One region of the Sedimentibacter sp. B4 genome, then DNA from elsewhere that is predicted to be linked to it. Evidence: riboswitches for the same ligand, from Rfam matches in the RefSeq annotation. Region 1 holds a riboswitch; the other holds the start of a gene.
What was found. Region 1 has a riboswitch for nickel and cobalt ahead of BN358_RS09855 (cation-translocating P-type ATPase). Riboswitches for the same ligand answer to the same signal wherever they lie in the genome.
Positions count from the first base shown of each region.

Region 1 (16,871 bases):
GTTGTCATTTACTGACGAAAGTCCGGCTTGAACAGCAACCATGTTCATCATGACAGCACCTGGGCTTTGACCACATGTAGTGACAATGAAAGGACCTTCCAGAGTAATGTCAGATTTAAGCTGTTCTGATGCAGGTTCTTCAGATACAGGTTCCTCTGCTGATGGTTTTTCAGTTACTGTGTTGTCAGAAGGTTCGGTTGTATTGTTGCTGCATGATGTCATCATAATCATTACAGCAAGTACCGTTATAGTAATTAAAATATTTAGCTTTTTCATTTTTGCATCTCCTTAATTAAAAGTAACATGAAAGCGGCTTGTCGCATATCGGTAACAAGCCGTTGTCATTTAATTGTATTATACTTCTAGATTGTTAGTCTACTTTACGTTTTTTACTAATTACAAACCATGCTGCTGCAATAACAATGGCAACAAGAATTACTACAAGTGCCGTGTTATTTTTCTCTGGCTGCTGAGGCTCTGGAGTTGCAGCAGGTTCTGCCGGTGCAGGAGCTTCTTCTGGAACAGCCTCAGGTTCCTGAACTTCACCTTGGGTCATGGCATAGTCATTAACACTTGTTGATGCATAGTCTACAGCCTCAAGATATGCCATTGGATAACCCAGTGTAGTAGAAGAACCATCTTCGTTAATGGACATACCATCGTAGTATTTACCTACCAAGTACCAGGCAAATTCCCACCAACCATCTTCAACTGTGTTCATAGCATCATTGGTGTATTTTGTAAGATATCTGACAGATTCAGAAGGATTCTTGCTAAACAACTCTGCAGCTTCAGTCTCTATCTCACTCTGATCTGCAAAGAACACATCTTCGTAGCTAGCCTTCTTTTCGCGAATTTCTGTGTACATGGCATCCCAGCGCAGGTTAGCCCAGTTGTTTACAAAGTTAAATGCCCACCATGCGCTGTCAGGATCGAATTGATGTCTTAATCCTGACGACCATGATTCTGGAACTTCAGTAACCCCACAATACATAGGAACATAAACAGTTGTGTCAGGAGAATCTTGACCAAACCATAATAACCCTCCTACAGGGTCAGGCATCCAGCTGCGGCTCTGCGAAACGAAACTATAAGAGCATCTGTATAGGGCTATTGCACGCTCCCAGTCATGACGGTCTTCTCCTATAGTACCTGGCTTCTGATCACCCTTAACACCCCACCTTGTTGGATTGCCAAAAGGTCCGGCAGCAAGGCCCTTAGTTAAATCATAAGGAGTACCTTCATAGTGATCGCTGTAAATATCCATTAAATCCTTCACTGCAAGCTTTTGATCAGGCTTAACAGAAAATGGATATTGTTCATATCTATCAAGAGTAGGGAATTTTTGTGATGGAGCAACTAAGCTGAAAACACGCCATTCACGACGAGCAGCATAGAAAGGACTTCCGTATGGCTCTGGATTAAACAACTTAGCATAGTTAAAATCTTCACCTTCACTCCACCATCCCATTTCCTTTGAGAGCTGTGTAATGTCAGTTGAATACATGAAGTTTTCCTTATCGTTAAAATCAATAACTCCTATACGTGAACGGTTTGCACCTACAAACATCTCATCATCCGGAATTCTTTGAGCAGCCCAGTGAGCACCTGGTTTTCCGCTGCCTGGCTCCCATAACATACCGCCACCACAAACTTCGAAAACCCAAACTTCGTTTTTGTCTCCAACAATAAGAGTTTCACCTCCATCGCAGTATCCATACTCTTCTGCCAAAGCACCCATAACCTCAATTGCTTCTCTTGCAGTTGCAGCACGTGCCAAGGCTAATTGTTCGAGATTTGCAATAACCATCAAACCCTGAGGACTGCTGACTTCTTCTCTGCCGCTCCAGGTGAACTCTCCCATCATTACCTGCTTTTCATTCATAAATGGGTAACCGATATGAAAATAAGAATAAGTTTCTTCAACCTGAGGAATTTCTCCAACTTTTTCAGGAACTTTGTTTGGCCTTGTATCATTACAAGGATCTCGATAAATTTCAACCATTTCACCTGCAGTGTGTTTTCCGCCTGGTATGATTTGAATACGGTGATCATACCATCCATCACAGGTGTGTGTAACCATAACTGATCCATCAACAGATGCATCCTTACCTACTCCCATAGACGTACAAGCATAGGCTGAGGTAAAAGTTGACACAACCATTAGGATTGCAATAAACATAATAAAACATTTTCTAATACGTTTCATTTTTTTACAACCTCCTAAAATAAATTTGTAATAGCAAAAAATTCTAAAACAGTTTATTAATTAAATCACCATTTTTTATTTCTTAAGTAATAGATGCTATACTAAATTGTATGCATGACTAAAAAATAACATGTCCTTTCACATCAAATATAATTAGTTGTCTTTTATGTTGGATATATTTAATAAAAAGACCACTATGCAATAAAAGCAAAGTGGTTCAATTAATGTTCAATAATTATTCATTATTTTTATTTATAAAATAAATCTCATACAATAACATAAACGCTGCAACAACAAGTACTGTTGCTAGAATTTTATTATATTTATAAGTGTTATATACACCACCTTCTCCTACAGATGGTAGTGGCAGCGGATCAACCGGAAGACCATACTTAGCAGCAAGACTTTTTATATTTAATATATGTATTGCAGGTTTACTGTCTTTTAAGAAAAGCTGAATGAGACCCGTAGAATCATCCTTATTTGGCAGTTCAGTAATTATACCTCCATCAACATAAACCATCACATTGCTATCTCCAAATGAAGCATCATTGCCGCCAACATTTACAAAACATTTTACATCATTGACACTGTTATATATATCATACCTTGCATTGATATTATGTATCAAATCATCATCATATAAAAGCTTATAGCTATAATTCCTAAGCCTTTTCACAATTTTATCCCTTATTTCAGGATTCATTTCTTGGCCAATATCATACATCCCTCCAATAGAGAAGTATTCACTGCGGTTAGTTATTAAACCTTCGTTGTACAAATAATTCTCCATATCAAGATATGTTAATTCAGGATCATTAGCTCCGTGAGTAGATGACCCGATTGATGATATAATAATAGGTTCTAAGTTCATTTTTTCAATTGCACACATGACAGCAATATTAAGAGCCGGAAATGATCCTGAAAAGTTTACAGCAATCGTGTCTTTGGGCTGCAATCTAAGTTCATTAAACATATGGACTATAACTGCTGACATATTTGGATTTGTTGATGTTCTTTTTGCTTCAAGATTACCAAGTGTAGTTGTTATTTCAGAAAAATCCTGTCCAATCATACCTGTATGGTTAATATCTGTAGACTTATCAATGTTTATATTCTTTTTAATTTTTAGTTGTTTTATTTTTTCAAAGCATTGTGCTGTAAGTCTTGAAGCTTCTAATTTTATTTCATAATCTTCGGAATACGCAGTAACCTTGCTATTTTCCAAAATTAAAAATCCAGATAATAGAATTATAAACAAAGCAATGAGCAAACAGCATTTTTTATTCATAATTATCTCCATTCGGTCTTTTATCTACATTAACAATATTTGTACTATTGCAATTATTAGAACCACTATAGATAGACTCCCAAGTGTTTTTATGATACCCTGGCGTTCCATAACTCTTCCGAGAATTCCAGGCACTACATATCCTATAGTAATTGACAGGTTATAAAACATATATGTATTGCCAAAGTATATATATGTAAATATTATTTTTATTATTATGCCAGTGATTATGTACATAGCAAACTTTCTTCTGCCATAAAGTATGGTATATCTTGACAAAAATTTAATAAAAAACACACATGAAATAGAAGTAAGTACTGTTGCAGCTATTTTAACAGGATCATAAATATGCAGCACAAAGTAAAACGGTATTATTATTCCTCCGGGTATTATGTTTGTGACATCAGAAAATATAATACTTACAATCAATGAAACAATAATCAGCTCATTCATTTGTTATCCTCTTCCAGATAATTTATTAGTTCATATGCGCTGCCTTTTATATTTCCTATTCCCACAATCATTTTTGAATCTTTAATATTAATTATATTCTGCCAGTCAGGAAGTTCCGTTACATTCAAAAAACCTTCTTTTCTGAGATGTCTTATTGCAAAGCTTCTATTTTCACCTATTATAATAATTCTCTTATAGCACAGACTATTAAAAAAATATCTTGAAAACAAAAGAAGTCTGTCTGGCCTGTCCAACCTGTTATTATATATGAAAGTAATGTCTTCTGTGTTTGTATATTTCTTAAGTATATTTATTGTAGACTGCGGGTCATTTACTGAGAACAAATTCAGAAATTTTATATTGCCTGATAAATCATATAACTTATGTGCTCCGAAGTCTTCTTTATAATACTGAATATTTTCCAAGAAATTTTCCCTGTTAATACCAAATATCTTTCCAATTTCATATGCTACTGCAAAGTTTTCATTTTCTATAAATTCATCCGTCCTGCAAAGAATTGCTACAGAGTTGTTTTTACTGCATATATTGCTGAAATACTCAAAATAATTCTCATCACATGTAAACAGCATTCCATTTTCAGGAACAGTATTGGAAAGACTTTCTGCTATTTTGTCCAGGCTTTCTCCCATATCAAAAATATGGTCATAACGAACGTTTGTAATAACATTCAGATTTCCTTTAACTATTTCTTTCTGAGAAATTTTTTGCAGCTCAGGATTTACTGCCATGCATTCAATAATAAGTATTTCAGCATTTTCCGAATAAGCCAGCTTTATTATTTTAAGCTGTTCTTTTATATTAGCCGTACCTTTTCTTCTTATAAGATGCTCCTTGCCATTTGTATCTATAAAAATAGGTGTGCTTCCTGTAGTCTTGGTAAAAACTCTGAATCCTGCACCCCTAAGATTAGCATCAATAAGTCTGCATACGCTGGTTTTACCTCTTATACCATTAACATGTATGATAAATTTGAATGTGGACAGATACTTATTATTTGCTTTTTTTTCATAGATCAGATAAATTATATAAGTTATTGATAAAAATATGGCTATTTGTAACATGGTTGTCCTCCATTCATTGATATAATTATAGTATCATTTTAAAATATTATTCCATAAAAAAAGCGCATGCGCGCTTTTTTTGTATATTGCTATTATCATGTTTATGCTGTATCATAATAAAGGATTTTTCAGGCATTAATCTTAGGAGAACAACAGTGAATAAATATAAAAACCTTATTTATAATACATTCATATTTGGTATCAGCACCTTTAGTTCAAAAATATTAGTTTTTTTGCTGTTGCCATTATATACAAGAGTACTTTCAAATACTGATTATGGAGTTGTGGATCTTATTGTTCAAACATCAAATTTGCTAATTCCGATTGTATCTCTGGGAATAGCAAATGGTGTAATAAGATTTGGACTAGATAAAAGCAATAACTCATCTGACGTTTTTTCAACAGGTTTATTTACCATTTTGGGAGGTTTCTTAATATTCTTATTGTTAGAACCTTTACTGTCCAAAATAAAATATGTATCAGATTATACTGCACTTATATATATTTTTGTATTAATGTCATCTCTTCGCACATTATGTTCACAATTTATAAGAGCAAGAAAACTAGTGAGGCTGTATGCCTTTGAAGGTGTTTTAAGCACAATAACAACTATTTCTTTTAACATTTTGTACCTTGTAGTATTAAAGCTCGGCATTAACGGGTATGTTCTGGCGATTATTTCATCTGATTTTTTATCAGTTGTCTTTTTATTTTATACTGCAAAGTTGTATAAATTTATAAAGTTTAAACAAAAGAAAAAATCTACACCAATAAACATGCTTAAATACTCAATACCGCTGATTCCATCAACTATTTTTTGGTGGGTTACAAATGTATCTGATAGATTTATTGTAGCTTACATGCTTGGTGCTGAAGCAAATGGACTTTATGCAATCTCTTACAAAATTCCTACAGTTGTAACATTATTGTCCAGCATTTTTTCAGAAGCATGGCAGTTATCAGCAGTTTCAGAAAAGGATGCGCAATATCGCGAAAAGTTCTTTACAAATGTTTTTAAATCATATTCATCCCTGATTTTTATTTCTGCATCTGTCTTGATTTTATCAGTAAAAGCCATTACAAAAATATTGGTTTCTGATGCTTTTTACGCTTCCTGGAGCTATGTACCGTTTTTAGTTATGGCAACTTCTTATTCATGCTTGGCTACATTTTTAGGCAGCATATATTTTGTAGAAAAGAAAAGCAACTTATCACTTATAACAACATTTATTGGTGCCTTGGTCAACATTATGCTAAACTTAATTCTTATACCGAAATTTGGTGTAAATGGTGCTGGTTTTGCAACATTTTTAAGCTATGCTGCCGTGTTTGTGCTAAGAGCTCTCAACACCAGAAAATTCATAAAAATAAACTGCAGCAATAAAAAACTGTTATTTAATACGTTTATACTGTTGATACAAAGCATTATTATGATTTTTGAAGCACCTCATTGGATATTGATTGAAATATTTTTATTTGTTTTAATCTTTGCTGTTAACTTAAAAGACATTTTAATGAACATTAAAAAATTAATTATATAGAAAAATTATGCAAGGATAAAACTTGACCTAGCTTGTAAATATATCCTGTGAAAAATTGATGCCATTAAAAAAACGACTTAAAATTGAGCACCGCCTGATGAAGGAAAATATAATCAGATGAAGCGGTTCAATGATAAGTCTCTTTTGCGTTACTATTAAAATTATATTTGTGATTAAGTGTCTTAAACAACTACATTTAGCCGTTTATGCTAAGAATATAGTTGTATTTAGTTGCATGTTTCATTTCATCTGTCAGTATTCTAAATACTATATCTCTAAAAAATCTGCTAGGTAGCCCCTCTCTTATGATGCGGTATTTTTCCATGGCTGAAAGCTCCCCAAAAATTGAACTTTTTATACCCTCCATGTATGACTGCGGTTCCATGAATCCTTCGTTATTGGTACTGTTGATTTCTTCATTAGTATAATACCTGTAAATTTCCCTATACCATTGCCTGTGCAACCTTTCATCATCTCTGATTGAAGTAATTATATCTTTTTCTTCCTGAGTAGGAGCAGCTTCAATTAAATAATTATATTTAAGTTCATCTTCTCTCTCTCCCTGCACTGCTTCCCTCATTAAATTAAGTGCAGTATTCAGGGCCGGCATGGTAAAATCCATTCCATATGAGGAACATTGCATATATTGGTCTGAATAAGGTACATTATTATAATTATACATATTATCACCTCGGATTATTGTCATCATAATAACATATGTTTAAATATTTAGTTAGTGTATGTACACACTTTAATTTTAATTGTGCATAAAATTCTTATTAATGTAGTTTTCTTAATTATCATTGAATGTTTAATTAAATTAGGAAACATGCACATATTTATTTCCTGATAATATTATTAGTGGGGGGTGTTAATATGCAATCATGCGAATTTGCTGCTACTGTTACTGCAATTGCATGTTTTATTTCTAACAGTTGCTCTAAAGATGAACTTCCTTTGGTTGCTGCTTTTTTACTCAGTTGGGAGACACTTTAACAACTATGATTACATATGAAGATTTAAACAATAAAAATGTGGAAAACTAATTCCACATTTTTATTATATTAAATATATTGACTGACTCTAAGACTATAATTTATTAAAAAGTATTGAACTTAATATTAACTGTTAGCTCTATTACCAATTCTTATTTTTATAAATTTTGCAATTTCATACCATAAAACTGATATTGCTGCAATTCCTACAGCTGTGATAAATTGCCTCAAAGATAAAGGCGCGAGACTTAAAATGCTGTTAAGAGGTGAATACAGCATAATCAGGAGTCCCATAAACGTACATACTACAGCTGCCCACATTACCTTGTCCTTGACAAGATACTTCATAGTTATAAATACATAATCATAATTTGAACTGTTCACTTGAACTAAAAACAAATTTGCAATCATTATTGTGCTAAGTCCCATGGCTCTTGCCAATGGCGCATTTTCTGGACTTTGCCTGAGAAGTTCAAAATAGGTAATAAACGAAGCTGCAAAAATAGCCAGTCCTTGGATAATGCTTTTAGTCAATATTTCGGCAGTAAGAATTTTTTCTTTTGGATTTCTGGGTCTTCGTTTCATTATATTGCTTTCAGCAGGCTGGCGTTCCAAAACAATTGAACAGGTCGGGTCAATAATTAGCTCTAAAAGTACCACATGCACCGGCAACAATAATAAACTTGCAGGGCTGATGTTTAAAAATGGTGCAAGCAGCGAAGCAAATGCAATTGGAATGTGAATTGAAAACACATATCCTATTGCTTTTTTGATATTATCGTAAATTCTCCTTCCATCTTCAATAGTATTAACTATGGTCGAGAAATTATCATCCATCAAAATCAAATCTGCAGCTTCCCTTGCAACCTCAGAACCGCGCTTGCCCATTGCAATTCCAATATCCGCATATTTGAGAGCAGGAGCATCGTTAACACCATCACCTGTCATGGCAACAATCTTATCATTTTCCTTAAATGCTTTTACTATACGCATTTTATGTTCCGGCAACACTCTTGAAAAAATGTTTGCATCCTTGACTCGCTCTACAAGCTCATTATCACTCATGTTGCTTAATTCTTCACCTGTGATGATTTTGTCGCTGTTAACCATTCCTATTTGCCTTGCAATAGAACTTGCCGTGATCCCATTGTCTCCTGTAATCATGACAACTCTAACGCCTGCTTCAAGGCACTTCTTAATGTCTTCTTTAACTGATTCTCTTGGAGGATCTGCAAGCCCAATCAAACCTAAGAAGTTTAAATTACAGCCAGTAATATCCTCAGGAATATGTGATTCACTCTCTGGATTCATTAAGCCAACGGCTATTACCCGCAATCCTTCTTTCGACATCTCAGTTATTTTCTTCTCTATTTTCTGAACCTGTTCACATGACAAACTGCATATTGTCAATACACTTTCTGGCGAACCTTTTACTGCAATAACAATCTCACCCTCATGTCGCCATACATGCCCCATCATCTTATTTTCATTTGAAAAGGCATATTCAGTAATGAGTTCACCGCCAAACAGATGGTCTTGAAAAATGCCAAGCTTTCTGCAATGTGCAAGCATTGCTTTTTCCATCGGATCATAAGCTTCTACTTCACAGCCAAGCCCCATAACTTCACACAGATTATCAGTATCGCCGTTTATAGCCCAGGTATCTTTAACTGCCATCATGTTCATAGTAATTGTTCCAGTCTTATCAACACACAAAACTGATACAGCGCCCAGTGTCTCAACAGAAGATAGTCTATGAACAAGGGATTGTTTTTTTGCAAGTCTCCATGCACCCATAGAAAGAAAAACCGTCAAAATCACAGGAAATTCTTCAGGTATCATGGCCATAGCTAAAGTTATGCCTGATAAAATACTTTCAATAATTCTATCTGAAAAAACATGGTCAGGAATGTTGAAAAAAGTGATTGCAGTAACAAGCAAAAACAAGATGCCTGCAATTATTGCACATGTCTTTACAATTATGCCTGTTTGTTTTTCCAATGGAGTAGGTCTGTCCGGAGCAGCTGCTACATCAGAACCGATTTTTCCATACTCTGTTGCAGCACCAATTTTTTCAACTTTAATTGTTGCACTTCCCTGAGTAACCAATGTTCCAGCATAGCAGTAATCTTTACGCCAGTAATCATCATTGCTTTTGTCCGCTTTTTCTGTAGTTACCTTCCATACACCTGCGGATTCTCCCGTAAGAGAGGATTCATCAACACAAAGGTCGCTTGCTTTAATAATTTCCCCATCCGCTGGTATTTTAACTCCTTCACTGATCATCAGCAAATCATTAGGAACTAAATTCTCACTTAAGATTGTCTGTTCTATACCGTCTCTAATTACTGTTGCATGAGGGGCCGACAAATCCTTGAGAGCATTTAATGTTTTGTCTGTTTTCCATTCCTGTATTATTTCTATGCTGATTATTCCTACAACAAAAATCAGCATAATCATCCCATCACGAGGTTCTCCTAAAATAAAGTAAATAATTGATGCAACAATTAACAATAAAAACATTGGTTCTGCAATAATGTGTAATACCTTGCTGATAAAGCTTTGTTTTTCTTCAGTTGCAAGTACATTTTTACCAAACTGTTCCTGCAGCTTCTTGGCTTCTTCACTTGTCAAGCCTTGTAGTGTTGAGTTTTTTTGATCTGTCATAATAAGTTACCTCCATAATTGCTTGTTAGCATAGTTAAGATAGCTCAATGGCATTGCAAATCCAAATTTCTATGTTTCAAATAAGTATAAAAAAACACCCATGAAACATTTTACTGTCCCACAGATGTTTAAAATTCTATCTGTTGCTGTTTCCAGCCCGACCCCACAAACCCTTTAGGGTTTATCGTCTGTTCAGTTTGTACCGTAGATTTATATGCAGTGCAAAGAGATATTTGTATAATAATATATGCAGCAAATTAAGTCAAGTTACGCTTATGAACTCGTACACTTTTCTTACACTGATATGTTTAATTTATTTAATTCCAGCGAGCCATTTAATCTCTGCACTTATGCAGATATTTCTAATTGACAAAAATAAATGCACGGCACAAGATACCATGCATTTAAATTTTATTAAACATTATAAACCACTGATTGCTAAAGAAGATTTGATACCAATCCTTTTATCTCTTCAATAAACTTCTTGCCTTTTTTACCATCGTGATAATCAGTTGGAACGTCCATATAACTTATCTTGATATTCTCGTCATTTAACATGTTTATGAGCTCTTCCATTAATATTCCCTTATCTCCATTGATGCTGCATGTGGGACTTTCATTAATGCCTATGACTCCTAAAACTTCGTAACCATTATTTATGTATTCCTTTATAATATTTACTGTATCAACTGCAATGCTTTTATTAATGTTTCTGAAATCTTCAGTATTGTATTGCGCTTTTGTCATAGGTTCTCTTTTTAATCCTAAAAATCTGTATTCAGGACATGGAAGCTGATGGATTCCTATATCATTTTTAATTAATTCCATCACTATGTCTTTATACGCACCTTTGGCTCTTGCCAAGGGATATACAACTGTATTCTGATTTAATATGCAATGAGAAACCAGTATAACACGTTTGCTTCTTTCCATTTAATTGTTTCCTTGGGTATATTTTGCAGGTAATTTGCTTATTAATAAAGAAACAAATATGCAGCTTGTAATTTTATCAACAATATTGCTTGTTATTCTAGGTATGAATGCTGCAGTAAAAATAGATTGTCCGGATTGAACCAGCCATGTAAAAAACACGTCGTTGACGTCTCCAGTAATACCTCCATACACATATGTGGCGATTGGAGTGCCTATGAGAGGAGCAACCACAGACAAAATTAGCCCTGTAAAAATAGATGTTTTAAAATTAAATTTCCATTTTCTTGCTATTAATCCCACTATAATACCTACTGCAATATTAACCAATGCAAATGGAATATCTTTCGGATTTGTCAATATACCCTGAATTACGTTGGTTAATCCTCCAACTACTGCTCCGTACCAAGGTCCGAATAATACAGCCGAGAAAATTGTTCCCACTGTATCAAGAAACAACAATGGTATGTTCAATAATCCTATTACAGTTCCTAATACAATATTGATTGCAATTGCTAATGCTGAAAAAACCAGTTTAAAATTTGAATTATTTCTGTTCATGACTCTCTCCTTGTTTGTTAAATTTCTTGCATATTCAGATTATCATGACAGCTCATTTCAAGTCAATTTCATGTTTTTCATATATTAACTGTCAATTATAAAAATATATTATAACAAGTGACATTTAAGGTTAATATATGAAAAATCGTCTGTTTTCTCATAAAATTAGTGCTTTAAAAACTACAAAAACCGTTGATTACTCAACGGTCGTAATATAGTATTTCAACAATTGTTTATTGTATGCCTTTAGACCCGGGTGTTTTCCTGGATGTATCGCAGCAAAGAACGAAAAGCTTATTGCCGTGGAATTCAAATTGCTTAACTACATCAAGCCCCAGCTTCCTTGAATGAGCTTGAAATGACCTTTGATTATTTTGATCTACATAAGTTACTAAAATTGGGTACCTGTCTTTCATCAAGTGCCTTGAACATTCAAACAAATTAGGCAATACCTCAGTTCCTCTGTAATCTTTATCAATACAGGCAGGTCCATACTGATATGAATTGTCTATTGACAGCACTCTGTCCTTATACTTAATATTAGGTAAGTCATCAATCATGGGATAGAATACTGGCCATGTTTTCAAAAACTGCCAAGATACAGCCCCTGCAAAGCCAATCACTTTGTCCCCATCGCAAGCAACAGCCAGACTTTTTTCTTCATCTATTAATCTCTTCAGCTTATTCTCTGAAAAAAAGGTTCCAATGAATCCATCAGTTTTATCCTCTTCACTGATTGAATTTTTGTGATATTTTTTCTCCAGCATTATGATACCGGGAATATCTTTTAACTCAGCTCTATGATAATTCATTTTCTCCTCCTGAAAATTTTATAATTGCTTATAATACTTCCATTAGCTTATTCAATCTGAAATCTCCAGACTGCTCGACCATCTTCTACAGTGAGTGAAACCGTGCAGTTTATATTCTTCATTAAAAGCCCAAGCCAAAAGTGGCTGGCACAAATTCCTATATCAACATCTGGGTGTTCCCATTTTATGTGTTTGTAACCGACTGGCATATATATGGAAATTGTTTTTTGGTCAGACGAAATTAAGAAACGCCAGTGTTGGGTGTTAGCGGCTGACGGAGCCTTCCGTGCAAGTTCTAAAGCATATAAAATCTCCGGTGAAAGTTCATCTTCTTTTATGTCACCATCCAGGAAATTTTCTATGGGTTTTCGTTTATAGCTTATTAGATTTTCTTGTATTCTGTCAAATAACCTGACACCGTCTTGTTTTCCGTATCCAAGAGGAGTTATGCAGATTGTTCTTTCGCCTTCAACTTCATCTTTACCATATCCCCATTTCGGATTCTGAAAATTTTTATATTGGCCTAAGTGAGGCATAACACTTTCCAATTCAGCCAAAGCGTAATGTCCATACCAGCATGTTGAAATCCCGATGCTCGTAGCGTATAAAATTACAACTTCACCAACAAATCCTGCTGCAGAAATTGAGTAAACATCAGTTTTAGACATAAATGCCAGATTGTCAGGAGGTGCGTTATAAACAGTATAAAGCTTCTTGTCATATTTTGCTTTAAATTTTTTTACTTTTACATTGTGCTCAAAGGGCATATTCATATCACTGATAAAACTATTAATCATGTTCATCTTTTCAGTCTCTACATTTATATTATGAAAACTTCTCGTAGACCTTCGTGTGTTTATAGCACTTTCCCAATCAATGCTTCTCATAATTTAATCACCCCTTGAATAATTTTCAAAACAACTTCTCTCAAGCATTCCATTCATTAAGGTAAAGTTTTATTGACCTTATCATTTCCTTAAAAAATGGTGCATCCATTTTTCTTTTGTAAAACCTCTTAGCAAAATCATTATCCTTTAATTCTTCCTTTGAAAACATGCTATTGATGAATTCTTCTGTTATTGTTGGATACAATTCATCAAACACTATACATGATTTATCAAATCTATCTCTTATTTGCGGCTTTGTGTCATAGTTTCCCATTACTACTAAAGCTATGGGCATTGTGTACTTGGGAAGATTAAAAAGCTCCTTGTGATATTCATAATTTTCAATAATATCCCCTATGTAGCAGGTTCCTATACTTAGACTTTCAGCAGCAATAACAGCATTTTGAGCAGCGATCATTGCATCCTCTACTCCAAGCATGAAATCACTTATGCATGGTCCTTTATAATCCGGAAAATCATCAATAATATTTCTTTGTTCATATAATCTATGCCATTTGTGGCTGTCCGCAACGAACAAAAGTGCTAAGTCCGCATCGGCTATAAATGGCTGGTCATCACAGCTTTTTGCAAGCTTTGACAATGTTTCTTTTGAACTGATTTTAATAATACTGTAGGCCATCATATTTCCTGCAGTTGCTCCCTGCATAGCAGCTTCTAGAATATGCTTAATTTGTTCATCTGTTATTTTTTCTTTATTGAACTTTCTGATTGAAGTGTGAGATTTTAATAGTTTTATAACTTCGTTCATTTTCCCTCCGAAATTTTATATGCCAATTGTTAATAATTATTGAATATTTTTATGTGTCTTTTCTTTCTACAGCAGCAACTGCTTCAATTTCAACCAATTGGTTTTCATATCCTAATACAGTAACACCTGATAAAGTGCTTGGCACATCATGTTCACCAAATTCATCACTTATTACATTCCACACTTTAACTAAGTCTGATCTGTCTTGGGATGCTACTAATATTCTTGTATATGCGACATCTGTTATTGATGCACCACATTCTTTTAATGCTTCTTTTAAATTATCAACACACAATTTAGCCTGTCCTTCAAAATCATTTATTAAACTGACTTTACTATCCTTATTGATTGGACACGACCCGGCTAAAAATAACAGTTCCATTCCGACTGGTACTTTGCTGGCATAAGCATAGCTTACTTTCGCCAGATTTTCTGATCTTATGAGAGATATCCTATTTGACATTTAATTATCCTTTCTTATATCTAACCACATGATGCTCATATTATCCTGCTTTTCTATTTCCTTAAAACCATTTTCCTTATACATATTCAATGTACCCCTGTACAGTTTCTCAGGTTCATTTTTATTCTCAATTGGAAGAGCAATTACAGCTTCATATCCCTGAACCTTGAAATCCTCAATTGCCTGCTTAAGTAATTGTCTCGCAACACCTTGCCCTCTGTACTCAGGATGAATAACAAAGCAAATAACACAGCCTGTTTTTTTGACCTTGATTAATGCCTCTAAATCATCTTTCAACCTCAAATATTCATTTACATTGTTTGCATTGCACCACCCGATGCATTTGTCATCATCAAATGCCAGGTACCCATTCATGTTACCTGATTTTATGTTCTCTATTGCTTCTTGACGATTTATTGCACCTGATCTTTGCTGCCATTCATCCCTGGAGCAGTTTGTATGATAATACCTGCAAAAACAAGTTGCCCAATGTGGTGCATGTCCAAAATCAAGGTTTCCAAGGTAATCTGCAAATGTTATTGCTAATTCAGGACTTAATTTTATTATTTCATATTTCATGTTCTCCTCCTAAAAGTGTAAAATTTTTAAAACTTATCTATCTAACAATATTATTAACTATGTAAATTATTATGCTACATAATTTTGCAATCGTTTTAATCGTTATGAAATTATATCCCTTTATATTTCTCCTGCATTAACAACATTATAACTATTTGTTCAGTATTAATCAACATATACAAACATGACTTGCTAATAAAAATCCTTGAGTCTGAACCCAAGGATTACTTATTTATTTATTCAATACATTTTTAAATGATTCTATTGATTGCGCTCCAACTATAGCATATTTATCGTTTATTATAAATGTTGGAGTGCTGTTTACTTCATAATGTGTTGCTGATTTTTTTGCTTCTGCCAATTTGTTTTCATAAGAACCATCATCCAGCTTTTTCACCATTTCATCTTTATTCAAGCCAATACTTTCTGCTATTGATTTAATCAATTCAACATCACCGATATTTTTTCCCTGAGTAAAATACGTATAAAACAATTTATCATGAAACTCATGGAATTTACCTTTTTCTTTAGCATATTCACTTGCAAGCAGAGCCAAATGGGTATTTGAAATCAAATCAACTCCGCTAAATTTAATACCATACTTATTGCTCATATTATTTAAGTTTTTAAACATATCTTCCACTGACATTCCCGGGAAAAGATCTGAAACTTTGTCACCTTCTTTAGAAATCTCAGGATGCAGCTCATATGGTATCCATTCATCTTCTATCTCAAATTCTTTTTTTAATTCATCGACAATACCTTTGCCTATATAACAGAATGGTCACGCATAATCTGAAAAAATTAATATTTTGTTTATCATATTAGCTCCTTTACATTAAAGTTCTTTTCTTTGTTATACCCATTATTGAAGTAAAATAAACTCAGAACTTTGCAGAACTTAATATCCACTTTTCTTTTATATTGTAAGCAATAATAATCACTTATCACTGAATTACCGAAAGTTTGATGGATTGTATCCTAAAAATTCATCATATACATCTAATCTTCTGTCTTTTTTTGTTGAATTGTACTTAGTTGTTCCATGGGCTCTTACTTTAGCAAAATTGCAATCTCCATATATAATTTGTTCTGTATCGTCTGCCGGTCCTGCAATTGGAATGCCCGCTGTTCTTACAATTAAACTTCTGCCTGGAAATACCATTTCTCTTTCTATTCCAACCCTGTCTGCAGCAGCTATGTATATTCCGTTGGAATGTGCAGCTGCCATTGCAAGTACAGGTCCGAAGTTTTTCATATTATCAGGCAGACTATCAATGGTAACCCAGTTTGTAGGAACACAAATTATATCTGCACCCTGTGCTGCAAGAATTCTGTATGTTTCAGGAAACCACATGTCATAACAAATTATAATTCCAATTTTGCCAATTGGCGTATGAAATACAGGGAGTCCCAGGTTTCCAGGTTCAAACCACAAAAATTCGTCTTCCCACAAATGAAGCTTTCTATATTTTCCAATTAAACCCTCGGGTCCAATCAATACTGCAGTGTTGTATAAATCAGAACCATCAATTTCTGTAATTCCTGACACTATGTAGACATTTCTGTCACGGGCTATCTTGCTCCATGCTTTAACGCTTTCACTGTCATTGATGTTCTCTGCTAAGTCAA
Region 1 covers NZ_CANG01000046.1:118,677-135,547, forward strand. The annotation lists gene BN358_RS09820 (DUF6305 family protein) at 1-276, opposite strand, end outside; gene BN358_RS09825 (dipeptidase) at 371-2,209, opposite strand; gene pgsW (poly-gamma-glutamate system protein) at 2,445-3,500, opposite strand; gene pgsC (poly-gamma-glutamate biosynthesis protein PgsC) at 3,525-3,953, opposite strand; gene pgsB (poly-gamma-glutamate synthase PgsB) at 3,950-5,035, opposite strand; gene BN358_RS09845 (lipopolysaccharide biosynthesis protein) at 5,191-6,576, shown strand; gene BN358_RS09850 (ferritin-like domain-containing protein) at 6,773-7,186, opposite strand; gene BN358_RS28470 (hypothetical protein) at 7,557-7,622, shown strand; gene BN358_RS09855 (cation-translocating P-type ATPase) at 7,698-10,238, opposite strand; NiCo riboswitch at 10,350-10,444, opposite strand; gene BN358_RS09860 (CD3072 family TudS-related putative desulfidase) at 10,677-11,171, opposite strand; gene BN358_RS09865 (CD3073 family putative ECF transporter S component) at 11,172-11,729, opposite strand; gene BN358_RS09870 (hypothetical protein) at 11,963-12,541, opposite strand; gene BN358_RS09875 (nitroreductase family protein) at 12,589-13,428, opposite strand; gene BN358_RS09880 (nitroreductase family protein) at 13,469-14,197, opposite strand; gene BN358_RS09885 (RidA family protein) at 14,247-14,660, opposite strand; gene BN358_RS09890 (GNAT family N-acetyltransferase) at 14,661-15,239, opposite strand; gene BN358_RS09895 (DsbA family protein) at 15,472-16,011, opposite strand; gene BN358_RS09900 (nitrilase family protein) at 16,195-16,871, opposite strand, start outside.

Region 2 (16,871 bases), on a different contig from region 1:
AACTGAGCATAAAAAATGAAATTCTTGATAAGGCTGTGGATAAAATAAGGGTTAAGTATGGGGATGAAGCTGTGATCAGAGGAGTATTTGCCAACAGTGACTTAAGTCCGATTTTGGGAGGATACCCCGACGACGAATATCCTGGTATGGGAAGTATCTTGTAAAGGTGATAATATGAAAATTTTAAATGAACCCATAAAAGTAATGGTCATTTTCAACACCGACGGCAAAATAGAACCTGTGAAATTCAGGCTTGAAGACAAGGTCGTGAAAATTGAAAAAATAATGAAGACATACGAAGAAAGTATTGTTGGAAACACAAGAATAGTCTTTGTTTGCCTCCACAACGGAAAAGATATTTTTGAACTTAAATATGAAGTTGACAGCAAAATCTGGTATTTGTTTAAAAAATAAATCCTGATGACAGCGTCGTGATTTGTCAATAGTCTAAATCCTGATTAAATCAGGATTTTTTATATTAAACACAATACCACTACTCCTCTAGTTTTAAAATATGACAATATCTCGTTGTAATAAAAAGGATTAGATGATATAATAATGCGTAATTGTAACTTTGAGGTGAGAAAAGTGAGCGAGTTAGATGAATTGGCAGTAAGCGCCAAAACAAACGAAGATTCCATGAACAAATTAATTAAGCAATACGAGAATTTCATATTGAAGTGTGCATCTTCGGCAGCCCGTATCTATGTCTCAAGAAGTGATGATGAATGGTCCATTGCATTGGCAGCTTTTACAGAAGCTGTAAAAAATTATTCTGCTGAGAAAGGCAGTTTTTTAAACTTCGCAGAACTTGTAATAAGAAGGCGCATTATTGACTTCATCCGGAGCAAGTCGAGATATGCTCCAGAAATTTCGGTAAATCCGTCTATGTTCGGTTCTGAGACGGATGAAGAGGAAGATTATTCAATGCAGGCTGAAATAGCCCAAAAGGTGGCAGCTACGGACGAAAATTCAGCAAAGCTTGAGATATATCTGGTCAATGAAATTTTTTCAGCCTATGGATTTTCCTTCATGGATTTGGCTGAATGTTCGCCAAAAGCCGACAAGACCAAGAGGGCTTGCGGCAAAGTTGTGGCATATATGTTAAAAAATCCCATATTGATAAGCGAAATGAAAGTAAAAAGGCAGTTGCCGTTGAATTTAATTGAAAAAAATACAAAAGTACCCCGTAAATTGTTGGAACGTCATCGAAAATATATAGTAGCTGCAGTGGAAATTATGTCGGGGGATTTTCCATATCTTGCAAGTTATATGCGATATATTCGCGAGGAGTTAGAAAAATGAAAGCAGTAATTGTAGAAATCAAAGGCAGCAATGCAGCCGTTCTGTCTGAAGATGGCCGCATATCGCAGGTAAAAAACAGGAATTATAAAATTGGACAAGAAATATCAATGTCAAACAACAGTTATGCTAAGTGGGCTTTAACAGCAGCTGCTGCAATGCTTTTGTTTGTCACTCCGGCATGGGCGTACATGACTCCGTACTCCTATGTAAGTCTTGATGTCAATCCTTCTTTTGAATTTTCTATAAACCGTTTTGACCGTGTATTAGAGGTTAAGGCTGTAAATGGTGATGCAGAGGAAATGATTAAAGAAATAAATATTGACGGATTAAAAAATAAAGAAATAAAAGATGCTGTAAGAAATGTTTTAACAGAGCTTAAAAATCAGGGATACATTACTGAAGGCGAAGATGGCGGAGTAGTAGTTGCTGCTTCAAGCAAGAGCGAAGAAAAAACCAATAACCTGGCAGTTGCTTTAAAAACAGCTGTTAATGAAGAAGTGGGCAAGAATAAGGAAAAAGATTCTATAGAAGTTTCAAAGGGAGCAACGGAAGCTTTGGAGGCTGAAAACAATGACTTTGAAGAAATTGAAAAGTCTGATGATTCTAAAAAACCAGAGGATAAAAACAGCGTAGCTTTGGACGATTCTCAAGATAAAAACAAAGATAAGTCTGAAAACAAAGACAAAGTCAAGGAAGAAAAGAATGCATCGGATAAAAATGAAGATGAAGATATAGAAGACGGAGATGAAACAGGCGTTGAAGTCGAGGTTGTAAAAGTCAGCCAGCAGAAAGTTGATGAAGCAAAGGAAAAAGGTGTTACACCAGGAAAGATGAACCTTGTTGACAAACTTGCAGAAGCTTCAGGAAATCCTGAAGATTTTGACAAGGAAGAATGGCTTGACAAACCTGTAAAAGAAATAATGGATGCTACAAAGAATTACGAGAAAGAAGCAAAAAATAAAGATAAAGACACGGAAAAATCCGTTGAAGTTGAAACTGAAAGCAAAGCAAATGGCAATCACGGAAATGGAAACAGCAATAACGGAAATTCTGGCGGCAAGAAAAACTAAAGCGTTTAAGGCCTCTTCGGAGGCTTTTTTTCATTTTCTTGACAATTTTTTTTACATATAGTATTATTATTTAAATAAATCTTTTTGCACTGCAACGTAATTTTACGCAAATACAGTACAAACTGAGCAGGCGATGGACATTGTTCATGGGGCTGGGCCAATGGCAGCAGGTTATACCTGTGGGACGGTAGTATGTTCCACGGGTATTTTTGTATGTTCTAACCCAATTTTTCGGACATAAGTGAAAAAGTTAACATATGATTAAAAAATAGAGGGAATATAATGATTGAATTAGGAATAAGCAATTTATCAAAAATGTATGGTGTGGATAAAATATTTGAAAATGTAACATTTGATGTAAAGACAAAGGACAAAATTGCCTTAATAGGCCGAAATGGTACAGGAAAAACAACGTTGATGAAGATAATGGCAGGCAAAGAAAGTTTCCAGGAAGGCCAGGTCAACAAAAGAAAAGGATTAACCATAGGATACCTTGAACAAATACCAAATTATGATGATGATAACACAGTGTTGGATGTTTTGAAAGAAGCCTTTAAAAATACAGAAGAAATAAAAACTCAAATGGAAGAAATTGAAAAGACATTTGATATTCTTAAAGGTGAAGAGCTTGAAACAGCCATAAAAAAATACGGCAATCTCCATGATTGCTATGAAATAGCCGGCGGATACAGCGTGAAAGAAAAATTGAGCAAAATACTTAAGGGTCTTGAAATATCGGAAGAACTTCAAAACAGAAAGTTTAATTTGCTGAGCGGTGGAGAAAAAACAAGGGTAATTCTCGGTAAAATTCTTCTTGAAGAGCCGGAACTGCTTCTTCTTGATGAACCATCAAACCATCTGGATATAAAAAGCGTTGAGTGGCTTGAAGAATATTTGAATTTGTATCAGGGAACCATTGTAATAGTTTCCCATGACAGATATTTTCTTGACAGGGTTGTAAACAAAATAATAGAGCTTGAACCAGACGGTGTACAGATTTACAACGGGAACTATTCAAAGTATGTGGCTGAAAAAGAACTGCGTTTTTTGCAGGCAATGAAGGAATATGAAAGCCAGCAGAAAAAGATTAAGAAAATGGAAGATCAGATTCAAAGATACCGCATATGGGGAGAAATGCGTGATTCCGACAAAATGTACAAAAGAGCGAAGGAACTTGAAAAAAGGCTTGAAAAAATAGAAAAAATAAACAAACCTATAGTTGACAAAAAAACTGCAGATTTTCACATAGACAATGTGTCAAGAACCGGCAGAGAAGTAATAAAGGTTGAAAACCTAGAAAAATCTTTTGATTTGAAGAAATTATTTGAAGATTTGAGCTTCACATTGTTTTACAAAGACAGCCTCTGCATTTTGGGAGAAAACGGAACTGGAAAATCCACCATGCTTAAAATAATACTGGATGAAATAAAAAGCGATGCAGGAAGCGTAAAAATAGGCTCAAATGTTAAGATTGGATATCTTCCTCAGGAAGTTTCTTTCGACAGGGAAGATGTTTCAATTGTTGATTATTTTTCATATCATTATGGGATTTCCATAAGCGAAGCACGCAAGGAGCTGGCTAAAATCATGTTTGCAGGAGAAGATGTCTACAAGCATATAAGCACATTATCAGGTGGCGAAAAATCAAGGCTTAAGTTAGGCATGCTCATTTATGAAAATGTAAACACACTTGTCCTTGATGAACCCACAAACCACCTTGATATTGAATCAAGGGAAGTGCTGGAGGAAAACCTCATAAATTATGAAGGCACAATACTTTTTGTGTCCCACGACAGATACTTTGTGGATAAAATTGCAACATGCATAGGAGAAATTGAAAACAAAAAATTTAAAATTTATGATTTTGATTATGAAAGCTACAAAAATGAAAAGCAAAGAATTGCAGAATTAAAGCAGTCTGCTGAAGTAAAGGAAGAAAAGACAGTTTCTAAAAACAAGGAAGTTTATCAGAAGAAAAAGGAAGAGACAAGAGCTGCAGAAAAAGCAAAAAGGGATTTGGCGAAGCTTGAAAACAATATTCTTGACACAGAAAACAAAATCATAGAGCTTGAAAAAATACTTAACACAAGTTCTGCTGAATGGGATTTAAATGAATATAATAATAAATATGATGAATATGTAAAACTCAAAGAAAAAATAGAAAATTTGTATTTGGAACTGGAACTATATCAGTAAAGGAGAAACAATGACTGATTATATTATTAGAAAGTTTATAAAGGATTATTACAATGTAAAGGACTCAGGCGTGAGGCAGACGTATGGAACTGTAAGCAGCATAGTTGGAATTGTCGTCAATGTTTTGTTGAGCCTTAGTAAAATTGCTGTAGGAACAATTTTCAACAGCATCTCTGTAATGGCAGACGGCGTGAACAATCTGTCAGATGCAGGTTCAAATGTAATATCCCTCATTGGATTTAAAATATCCGGCAAGCCAGCAGACAAGGATCACCCCTTCGGGCACGCCAGAATAGAGTATCTTACGGGGCTTGTACTAGGTATTGTAATTCTATTAGTTGGAATAGAACTTTTAAAGTCGTCCTTCAACAAAATTCTCAATCCTGAAAAAACAATATATTCCCTTGCCATGATTATTGTTCTTTTCATTTCAGTAGCAGGGAAACTTTGGCTCAGCAGATTTTATTTTAATGTTGGAGTAAAAATAAATTCAACAACAATAAAGGCAGCATCCATGGATTCAAGAAATGACGTCTTTGCCACATCGGCAGTTCTTGCATCTGCACTGATATCATTGTTTACAGGCTTCGAAATAGACGGATACATGGGGATTTTAGTTGCTTTGTTCATTTTGTATTCAGGGATAGGAATATTAAAGGACATATTAGATCCTCTCCTTGGAGAAATGCCTGATGTTGAGCTTATAAGCATGCTTGAGAAAAAAATATTGTCTTATGAAGGAATTTTGAACATACATGACCTGGTGGTTCACAATTACGGACCCAACAGGTATTTTGCAACAGTGCATGCAGAAGTTGATGCAAAGGAAGATATACTCAAGTCCCATGACCTCATTGACAACATTGAAAGAGACATTTCAAAGGAATGCGACGTCAACCTTGTAATACATCTGGACCCCATAATAACAAATGATCCTGAAATTAACAAACTTAGGTGCAGCACGGGTAAAATAATCAGAGCAATAGATGAAAAGCTCACCATGCACGATTTCAGGGTTGTTAAGGGAGAAACTCACACAAATTTAATATTTGATGTGCTGATTCCTGTGGATTACGATATGCAGCCTTCTGAGCTGGTTAAAATTATTGAAAAGGCAGTGAAGAAAGAAAATGAAAGATATTTTGCAGTAGTGACCATAGATAAAAATTACGTTTCTACATACATGAACAATCCATATTTGAAATGATATTGACAAGGAAATATAATACTTGAATTTACAAAACAAGAGTTGAGCTCAGGCTCAACTCTCTTTATGTTCTATATCTTATCTTTTTCCGCTGCAGCCAAGTACGTCTCTCATTTTGTGAGCTACCATGTCTTTAATTGCAACTCTTCCTGGTCCTAAGTACTTTCTAGGGTCAAACTCTGCAGGATTTTCAACAAGCACTTGTCTTATGCATGCTGTCATGGCAAGTCTTAAGTCAGTATCTATGTTTATTTTGCAAACTCCCATCTGTGAAGCACGTCTCAGCATTTCTTCAGGCACTCCTGCAGCTCCAGGAATCGCACCGCCGAATTTGTTGCAAAGATCAACAAATTCTTTTGGAACTGATGATGAACCGTGAAGAACTAACGGGAAGTTCGGCAGAAGTTTTTCAATAGTTTCAAGTCTTGCAAAGTCAAGGCTTGGGTCTCCCTTGAACTTGTAAGCTCCGTGGCTTGTGCCTATGGCAATAGCAAGAGAGTCAACACCTGTTCTCTCAACAAATTCCCTTGCCTGGTCAGGGTCTGTATATGTGGCATCTTTTGCGTTTACCTTTACAGCATCTTCAACACCTGCCAGCTTTCCAAGTTCTGCTTCAACAACAACACCTTTGCTGTGAGCATATTCAACGACTTTTTTAGTCAATGCTATATTTTCTTCAAAAGAATATTTTGAACCGTCAATCATAACAGATGTAAATCCGTCATCAACACACTGCTTGCATATTTCAAAATCTTCGCCGTGGTCTAAGTGAAGGCAAATGTCTATTCCTGAGTCTTCTATTGCTGCCTCAACCAGCTTTCTTAAATAAATTGGATTTGCATACTTCCTGGCTCCTGCGGAAACCTGGAGAATCACTGGTGCATTTTCCTGTTTAGCGGCATCCACAATACCCTGAATAATTTCCATATTATTTACATTGAAGGCTCCAACAGCATAATGGCCTTCATAAGCTTTTTTGAACATTTCCTTTGATGTTACAAGAGACATTTTATTTCCTCCTAAATATTAATAATTGAAATGTGTTATACTATATATTCAAATTATACTATAGTCAAGGGTAAAAAACATCAACTATTTTGTAAATTTTATTTAAATATTGTGAACAAAATCCAAAATGAACATAAAATGAGAAATATTAAGAAAATTAAAGCAATCTAAAGAAATAATGTTAATAATCTCTTTAAATTAGTTTAATAATCGAAAATTATGCTAAATGGCACTTGATAACGAAACAACAATTGGTTATTATATAGATTGTAAGTGTTAGCACTCTACGACATTGAGTGCTAACAATCAAATGGATAAATAATTACATTAAATAAAATAGGAGGAACAAATTATGACAGTTAAACCATTAGGCGAAAGAGTAGTAATTAAAATGGTAGAAGCAGAAGAAAAAACTAAAAGCGGCATCGTGCTGCCAGGAACTGCAAAAGAAAAACCACAAGTAGCAGAAGTTCTTGCTGTAGGAGCAGGAATCACAGCTGATGAAAAGAAAAAAGATGAAATAAAGGTTGGAGACAAAGTAATTTTCTCCAAATTTGCGGGAACTGAAGTTAAAGTTGACGGAGAAGAATTGATAATAATCAAATTATCTGATGTTTTAGCAGTTATAGAATAATATAAGGAGAGGTATGGAAAATGGCAAAAATAATAAAATTTGACGAAGATGCACGCCGTTCAATGGAAAGAGGCGTAAATGCTTTAGCAGATACAGTAAAAGTAACATTAGGACCTAAAGGAAGAAACGTAGTTCTTCAAAAATCATTCGGTTCACCTGTTATTACAAATGACGGTGTTACAATAGCAAGAGAAATCGAACTTGCTGATCCGTTTGAAAACATGGGAGCTCAGCTGGTAAAAGAAGTTGCAACAAAGACAAATGACGTTGCAGGTGATGGTACTACTACAGCAACTCTTCTTGCTCAGGCTATTATAAGAGAAGGTTTGAAGAACGTTGCAGCAGGCGCTAACCCTATGATACTTAAAAGAGGAATTCAGGCAGCAGTGGAAGCAGCAGTAGCTGAACTTAAAAGCACAACAAAGAAAGTTGAAACTTCAGAAGAAATCGCTCAAATTGCTTCAATTTCAGCCGGAGACGAAGAAATAGGAAAATTGATTTCTGAGGCTATGGACAAAGTTGGAAAAGACGGCGTTATCACTGTTGAAGAATCCAAGACTATGGGAACTGACCTTACAGTAGTTGAAGGTATGCAGTTCGACAGAGGATACTTATCAGCATACATGGTTACAAACACAGAAAAAATGGAAGCAGTTATGGATAATCCATACATTCTTATAACTGACAAGAAAATCTCCAACATACAGGAAATTCTTCCTATATTGGAACAAATAGTTCAGTCAGGCAGATCACTTGTAATCATAGCTGAAGACATTGAAGGTGAAGCACTTACAACACTAATACTCAACAAGTTAAGAGGAACATTTAACTGTGTTGCAGTAAAAGCACCTGGATTTGGCGACAGAAGAAAAGAAATGTTAAGAGACATTGCAATTCTTACAGGCGGCCAGGTAATAACTGAAGAATTAGGATATGAACTAAAAGACACAACTATTGACATGCTTGGTAATGCAGCAACAGTTAAAATAGATAAGGAAAACACAATAATAGTTCACGGAGCAGGCTCACAGGAAGAAATCGCTGAAAGAGCAAAACAAATCAAATCTCAATATGAAGAATCAACTTCTGAATTTGACAGAGAAAAACTTCAGGAAAGACTTGCTAAATTAACAGGCGGCGTTGCAGTTATCAATGTAGGTGCAGCAACAGAAACTGAAATGAAAGACAAGAAATTGAGAATTGAAGATGCTTTGAATGCTACAAGAGCAGCTGTTGAAGAAGGCCTTGTATCAGGAGGAGGCGTTGCTCTTCTGGCTACAACTAAAGTTGTTTCTGAAGTTGCAGCAGGCTTGACAGGAGACGCTAAAACAGGTGCAAAAATAATTGAAAAAGCCCTGGAAGAACCGGTTAGACAAATTGCAGCAAATGCTGGCCTTGAAGGAAGCGTAATTGTTGAAAAAATCAAAAACAGCGCTAAAGGAATCGGCTTTGACGCTTTGAACGAAAAATATGTAAACATGATTGAAGCTGGTATAGTTGACCCAACTAAAGTTACAAGATCAGCTCTTCAAAATGCAGCAAGCGTAGCTTCAATGCTGTTGACAACAGAAGCAGCTGTAGCTGACGAACCAAAAAAAGATGAACCAGCAATGCCTCCAATGGGTGGCGGAATGCCGGGAATGATGTAATAACAATTTAAGTTATAGTATTGAATATGTTGACTAAGTGATAAAACCGTCCAGCTTTAGCTGGACGGTTTTTTTATGACTGTTATAGAGAACTGAAATTATTTAGGACGGAACAGCCTACAGCTTTAACAGTGACGGAAACATCAAGAAAATAGAGAACTTAAATGGCGAATCATATACATTCACATATACCGGAGATAAGCTGTCAACAGTAACAAACCCTGCAGGAGAATTCATATTTACATGGAGCGGTGATCACATTTCAGCAGTAACAGATAGCACGGGAAGGACAATTACATACACCTATGACGGAGATAACCTTGAAAAAAGCATGAACCCTGACGGAGACAGCCTCATATACGCATACACACCCGAAGGATACATGACAAGCATAACAGATTTCAACGGAACAAAGTACATTGAAAACACATATGACGACCAGGCAAGAGTCATAACTCAATATGTGAAAGAACAGGGAACAGCATGTTTCACATACGACATTCTGGCAAGAAAAAATACCGTAACGAGAGACAATGGCTATGAGCTGTACATCATATACGACGAGCTGGGAAGAATCATAGAAGAAACAGACAGTTACGGAACAAAACTCATAGAATATAACGAGCTTCACCAGAGAGTGTCGGAAACCGATAAAAACGGGAACAAAACAACATACCAACACGATGACAGAGGAAACATAAGTGAAATAAAATATCCTGACGGAAGCCTGGAGAAATTCAGCTATAATGTGAATAACCAGCTCATAAGATACACTGACGGCGAGGGAGCACAAACTACCTACAAATACGATACTAACGGCAACATAAGCTCCGTAACGGACGGAAACGGCAATATAAAATATTTTGAATATGATGAAAACAACAACCTTATTTCATCAACGGATGCCCTGGGTAACATCACAACTTATAATTATGATGAAGCAGGAAACCGTACTAGCGCCACAGATGCCTTAGGCAACACCACAAACTACACCTATGATGAAATAGGGCGAATCCTTTCACAGAAACTGCCTGACGGAGCAACAACATACTACGAGTATACATCAGCAGGAAAATTAGTGAAAGTAACTGACCCTTCAGGTAACGTAAAAGAATACACCGTTGACGGAAACGGCTTTAATCTTACAGAGAGCGATTGGATGGGTAATATAACAGCATATACATACGACGCTATGAGTAATATTACTTCCATCACCGATCCTTTAGGCAATGTTACAACCTATGAATATGATACAGACGGTAACCTTAATATTACAACAAATGCCAACGGTGCAGCGACCATGTATACCTACGACGCAGGTGGACGTATGACATCAATGACCAATGCAGTTGGTGCCACATGGCGTTACACATACGATGCCAACGGAAATCTTTTGACTACTACCGATCCTATGGGTGGTGTGATTGACAATGGTTACGACAGTATGCAAAGAACAATGTCCAATATTGATGCCAACGGCAATGAGACAAAATATTACTATGACGGTGTCGGTAATCAGACCAAGGTGATAGATGCAATGAATCAGAGCACCATTCGTAATTATGATGCCAACGGCAACCTGATTTCAGAACGTGACAGAAACGGAAGCATAACCACGTATATATATGATGCAAACAACAGTCTGACCAGTTCTACAAATGCACTAAACAGTAAAACCACTTACGTTTACGACAGCGTTGGAAATCTTGAAAGTATCACATCACCAGCCGGAAACACTGAATCATATATCTATGACAACAGGTATAACAATACAGGTATAACCAACTCAAGAGGCTTTGTTACAAACAACAGCTATGATGAACTTGGAAGGCTTACCTCTGTTACACATGCAGACGGAAGAGTTGTAAGCTACAGCTATGACTCCAACGGGGCTATCACAAGCATTACTGACGAATTAGGCGGTGTTACTACATATACATATGACAGCAATCGCCGAATTCTTTCAACCACAGATCCAAACGGAGGAATCACATCCCAGGCCTATGATGCTATGGGCAATGTTCTTACAAGAACAGATTCAATGGGATATGTTACAACATACACATATACTAAAAATAATGAAATTTCCTCAATAACCGATGCAGAAGGAAATACAACACAATATTCATACGACCTGATGGGAAGACTATCAGAAACCACGACTCCCGAAGGCAACACATCAAGGACAGTATATGATAAAAACGGAAATATCACCGAGATAATCAATGCAGACGGTAAATCCTACACTTATAGGTATGACAGCCTTGACAGGTTAATTTCTTCAACAGACTGGAACGGAAATCTTCGTACCTATGATTATGATGCCGAAGGAAATACAACGGGAGCCATCGACCCTCTGGGATATACTTCATCACAGTCCTATGACGCATTAGGACAGCTAATTAAAGACACAGACAGAAACGGCAACGTGCGTGAATACACTTATGATGCAGACGGCAATATGACTTCCTGCACAGACCCAATGGGAGGAATTACTCGATATACCTATGACCAAGACGGTAATCGACTAACTGAGATTACACCGCTGGGGCTAAGCGCAGCCAATACCTATGATTCTATGGACCGTATCTCAAGCACTACCGATCCAATGGGTCATGTAGTTACATTCTTCTACGATGCAAAGGGTCAGCTCATAGGCATGACAAACAAAGACGGCACCAGTGTTGCATATACCTTCGATTCAAATGGCAACAACATTACCGTTACCGATGAAGAAGGCTATGTCGTAACATACACCTACGATTCCAACAACCGCATGACAGAATTGAAAAACGCCAGAGGCTACACCACTATGTTCGAATATGACAAAGTGGGCAATCTGATCAAGACCACCAATGCCCTTGGCGGTGAAAGCAGCTTGGTTTACGACAGAGACGGAAACCTGATTTCCGAAACAAACACCGACGGAGCTACAACCACATACACTTACGACGTGCTGGGACGTGTTGCATCAATAACAGACCCAAAGGGTGCCGTAACAACCACCGAATATGATGGTAATGGCAATGTTGTGAAAATCATCCAAGCAGACGGACACAGCATCTCGTACACATATGATGCAGCTGACAGGCTTATTTCATACGTGGATGCTGCTGGCTATACTTACAGCTTCACTTATGACGGTAATGGAAATAAACTTTCTGAGACCGATGGTAACGGAAACACAACCTACTATACCTATGACGGACTTGACCGATTGGTGAGCAAAACAGATGCTGAAGGCGGAGTATCCTCCAAGACCTACGATGCAGACGGACGTCTCATCAAGGTCATCAACGAAGAAGGTGCACAAACACATTATATTTATGACGATTGTGGCAAAATAGTTAAAATGACAGATGCACTGGGCAATGCAACCCTATACACCTATGATGAAATGGACCGTGTCCTCACCGTTACAGATGCACGTGGAGGCGTGACTTCTTATACTTACACTGACCGTGGTGATGTGGCGACTGAAACTAATGCCGAAGGTTATACCGTATCCTATGAGTACGACGGCAGACACAACATGGTTAAGAAGACAACAGTTGATGGCTCTACCACTTATGTATACGATGCCTTAGACCGCCTCATTTCCATCACTACTCCTGACGGAAAAACAGAGACATTTGAATATAACGGAGAAGGAAAGATAATAAGCAGTACTGACAAGGGCGGTCATAAGACTAGATATATACTTGACGCTAACGGAAATATTATTGAAACAATAGATGCTATGGGAAACAGCGCCTTGTTTGAATATGATTCAATGAACAATTTAATAAAGACATCAATGCACCACATAGATACACAGGACAATGTGAACGAATGGGAAATCACTTTGTACGAGTTTGACGGCAGAGGACTTGTGACAAAGGAAGTAAATGCACTGGGATCAGTTACAACCTATGTATACGACGGTAACGGAAATCTTAAAACAAAGACAGACGCCGACGGAAAAGTGACTGCATATGCCTATAATGGTCTTGATATGATTACCTCTATCAACTATAATGGAGGAAAAGAGGTATCCTACCGATACAATAAGGTAGGAGATCTGGTGGAAATGAACGACTGGGTAGGCAGGACATCCTTCGAGGTTGATTTATTAAACCGCATTACCAGGACTACCGACACAAAAGGAAAGGTTGTTGAATACAACTACGACGAAACAGGCAACCAGACCTTAGTCAAGTATCCTGACAACACCACTGCTGCCAAGACTTATGACCTTTTGGGCAACTTGAAGTCAGTAACAGAAACCGATGGACGTACAACCCGCTATACCTACGATGGCATGAACCGTATTTCTAAGATGGAATACCCACACGGCTGGGTTGAAGATTATCAGTACGACTCCGTAGGCCAGCTTTTGAAGGTAACTGATACAGACCCATCAAACAATGACATGAAGCAGCAGAAGCATGCCTATACCTACGATTACTGCGGCAATATGACATATGAATACATGCGTGGAAATGGTACAGGAGAGGCAACAGTTGAAAACACCTACACATATGACGCATTGCACCGCATAACATCAGCACACGAGAACTACGGCAACAAGACACGAACATATCAGTATGATTCTTTGGGTAACCTGACTTATGAAACCGAGCTTGGAAATAAGTCCATAGACTACAAATTTAATAATCTGAACCAGATTACCAAAAAGACCGAAGACGGATGGATGTCCCAGAGCGATTTTACCTACAACAGGCGCGGTAACCTCATTCAGGAAACCTACACCAAGAACAGTAAGATTTCCGTCACCGGAGAGTATACCTACGACGAGACAAACAAAATGGCTCTTGGCGTAAATGAGCTGGGAGAAAGCAGCGCATACCTTTATAATGGTTTAGGAGCCCTTGTTGAAAATACATGGGTCATTAAAAAGAATGCCTACGGCTACCATGACGTATCTGCTCTGACAAACATGGTAGCGGGAGAGGTCGTTGTAGACTCACAGACAGGCAAGAAGGACAAAAAGGATAAGCTTGCTCCGGAGGTAGTAGCAGCCAGCCCTGAGCTTAACAAGACATCCACGGTTGTAAAGCAGTTTGTTGTGGACTACACCAGCGACACCTTCGAACCACTGATGGAGTATGAATTAAACAGTCTTGAATACCGATACGTCTACGGAAATGACAGATTGAGTGTCAACATCACTGGCGTAGATACCAGCGCGGGCAACCTAATTGAAAATGTCAACCAAATAAGGCTGTACTACCACATGGATTACCTGGGTACGGCAGACTATCTGACAAGTCCAATGACCGGCAAAGTAGAAAGCTGGACTCACTACAACGAATGGGGAGAAATCACCCACAATGCAGTACTGAAGTGCGGACAGCGAGAGCTTGACATGGTGAAGCGTTATGCGACACATGACTATGACAGCGTGCTTAGTATGTACTATGCCAAAGCCAGGTTCTATGATGCGCAAAACAGAAGGTTTGATTCAATTGATCCAATTTTAGACGGAAGTAAATATGACATTACAGATTATGTGAAAAATCCTGTACAGTTTGTTCAGTATCTGTATGTTGAGAATAATCCTGTTGTATATGTTGATATTACAGGTAGATTTTTAACTGGTACTGTACTTAAGGATCGTGCATATGGTACAGATATATTTATGTTAAATAAGTATTTGTTGGATAATGGATATGAACGTTATTATACGCATTTTACAATTGACGATCTTAATCATTATACAAGTAGTACAGATATAGCAGTTAAAGCGTTTCAGAAAAATAACGGACTCAAAGAAACAGGAAATGTTGACAGAAAAACATGGGAAAAGATGGGGTTCAGCATAAATAAAACACTTGAAGAAGAATTTTGGACAGGACGTAAGGGAACAAATACGCTTAATATTGTGGTATCTGGAAATGATATAGTAATAAATTATGCACCTAAAATTTATATTTCTGAGGATGTAACAAAAGAAAGAAAAATATATCGTCAAGGAGGATACCACATTGTTTATACTAAATGTGAAAAACCGGTTGATGAGACCACATATAACAATTATGTAAAACGCGTAGTAGATGGTTTGAAATATTGGGGTAAAGGAAATATCAGCATTCAAGGTGTTTCTGGGAATGTTTCAATAAAAGTTTCCCCAACTAGGACTCTCAGAAAATCAGAAGCAGATATAAAGCTAAATATTAGCAAAGAAGGAAGAGGATTAGCATTAGGGGCTGCTTGGTGGTCGACAGAGTGGACGACAAGCTATGAGATACCGTTAGGATGGGAAGGATACAGAGAACCTAAAAAAGGTGGTGTAGATAACGTAGCTATGGTTAATGCACATGAATTTGGACATGTCTTAGGATTATTTGATGCCTACGGATATATCTGGACGCCGGAAGCCCCAGATACTAAAGCACCAGAACATGGCATCATGCGCAGTGTTTACAATGAACATCCAAAAGTTACCGACACAGATATCGAAATGTTGTTGTATTCATGGTATACAAACAGTCTTCAGGGATACGTGGATGGAATACTTGCACCTGAATCACAGGCTTTTTTTCATTAGTTTTTAAGGAGTTTGATTTATGAGCAAAAATAAAAAAATAACCTTAGGCTTAGCAATTACGGTTATTGTATATATTGGTATCTTATTATACACGCATTCTCCATATTACATTTTGGAGCACAGTGCAAAACCATATATTACTGAAGCTGAGCAATTTTTCACCCAGAATTTAGGGCAGCTCCGAACACTTGTTGAAATGGCAAGGGATACGGACGAAGACATTTATTATTCATTTAGTTCCACAGTATTCAATACACCCAATATTCCTACTGATATTGAGGAAGTTTTATTTGAATTGGCAAAGAACACTGAGAAAGATTATGCTGTTAGAATATTTAGTGGAAACGTCAAAATCTTTATTGCAAACGAGACATACCTTCAAGTAGATTTAACACATTCCGTCCCGCCATATAGAGAACTATACAAATATGAACGTAGATATGATTTCGGAGATGGTTGGATTTTGTATACACTTTATGTTTTACGTGGATGATGTAATTTCGGTAAGTTTAAGGATGTACAGCAAATACTATAAGGCATGAGATATGGGTATAAAAAGGTGCGGGGTATACGCCAAGAGCAAGACTTGGGAACGCTTCAGCCGTCTTGACGTTAATAACTATTAAAAAATTGATTATAATAGCACATTGACGGGGTTACTGACATAAGTGTAAATATTGGCTTATGAACCTGTCATAGTGCTATTATAGTGCATATTCAATCAGTATGATTCTTTAAGCAATCTGGACTATGAAACAGAGAGGGTAACAAGTCCATAGACTACAAATTTAATAACCTGAACCAGATTACCAAAAAGTCTGAGGACGGATGGAATACACAGAGTGATTTCACATACGATAGGCGCGGTAACCTCATTCAGGAAACATATACCAAGAACAGTAAGATTTCCGTCACCGGAGAGTATACCTACGACGAGACAAACAAAATGGTGCTTGGGGTAAATGAGCTGGGAGAAAGCAGCGCATATCTGTACAACGGTCTGGGTGCCCTTGTTGAAAATACATGGGTCATTAAAAAGAATGCTTACGGCTACCATGACGTATCTGCTCTGACAAACATGGTAGCGGGAGAGGTCGTTGTAGACCCACAGACAGGCAAGAAGGACAAAAAGGATAAGCTTGCTCCGGAGGTAGTAGCAGCCAGCCCTGAACTTAACAAGACCTCCACTGTTGTAAAGCAGTTTGTTGTGGACTACACCAGCGATACCTTCGAACCTCTGATGGAGTACGAA
Region 2 covers NZ_CANG01000937.1:68,193-85,063, reverse strand. The annotation lists gene BN358_RS17155 (DNA polymerase IV) at 1-164, shown strand, start outside; gene BN358_RS17150 (hypothetical protein) at 175-414, shown strand; gene sigI (RNA polymerase sigma-I factor) at 589-1,305, shown strand; gene BN358_RS17140 (hypothetical protein) at 1,302-2,375, shown strand; NiCo riboswitch at 2,488-2,565, shown strand; gene abc-f (ribosomal protection-like ABC-F family protein) at 2,658-4,571, shown strand; gene BN358_RS17130 (cation diffusion facilitator family transporter) at 4,582-5,778, shown strand; gene fba (class II fructose-1,6-bisphosphate aldolase) at 5,857-6,786, opposite strand; gene groES (co-chaperone GroES) at 7,139-7,420, shown strand; gene groL (chaperonin GroEL) at 7,441-9,069, shown strand; gene BN358_RS25720 (peptidoglycan-binding protein) at 9,452-15,619, shown strand; gene BN358_RS17105 (hypothetical protein) at 15,639-16,112, shown strand; gene BN358_RS17100 (DUF6883 domain-containing protein) at 16,566-16,871, shown strand, end outside.
Region 2: another riboswitch for nickel and cobalt. It lies ahead of abc-f (ribosomal protection-like ABC-F family protein); the one in region 1 lies ahead of BN358_RS09855 (cation-translocating P-type ATPase).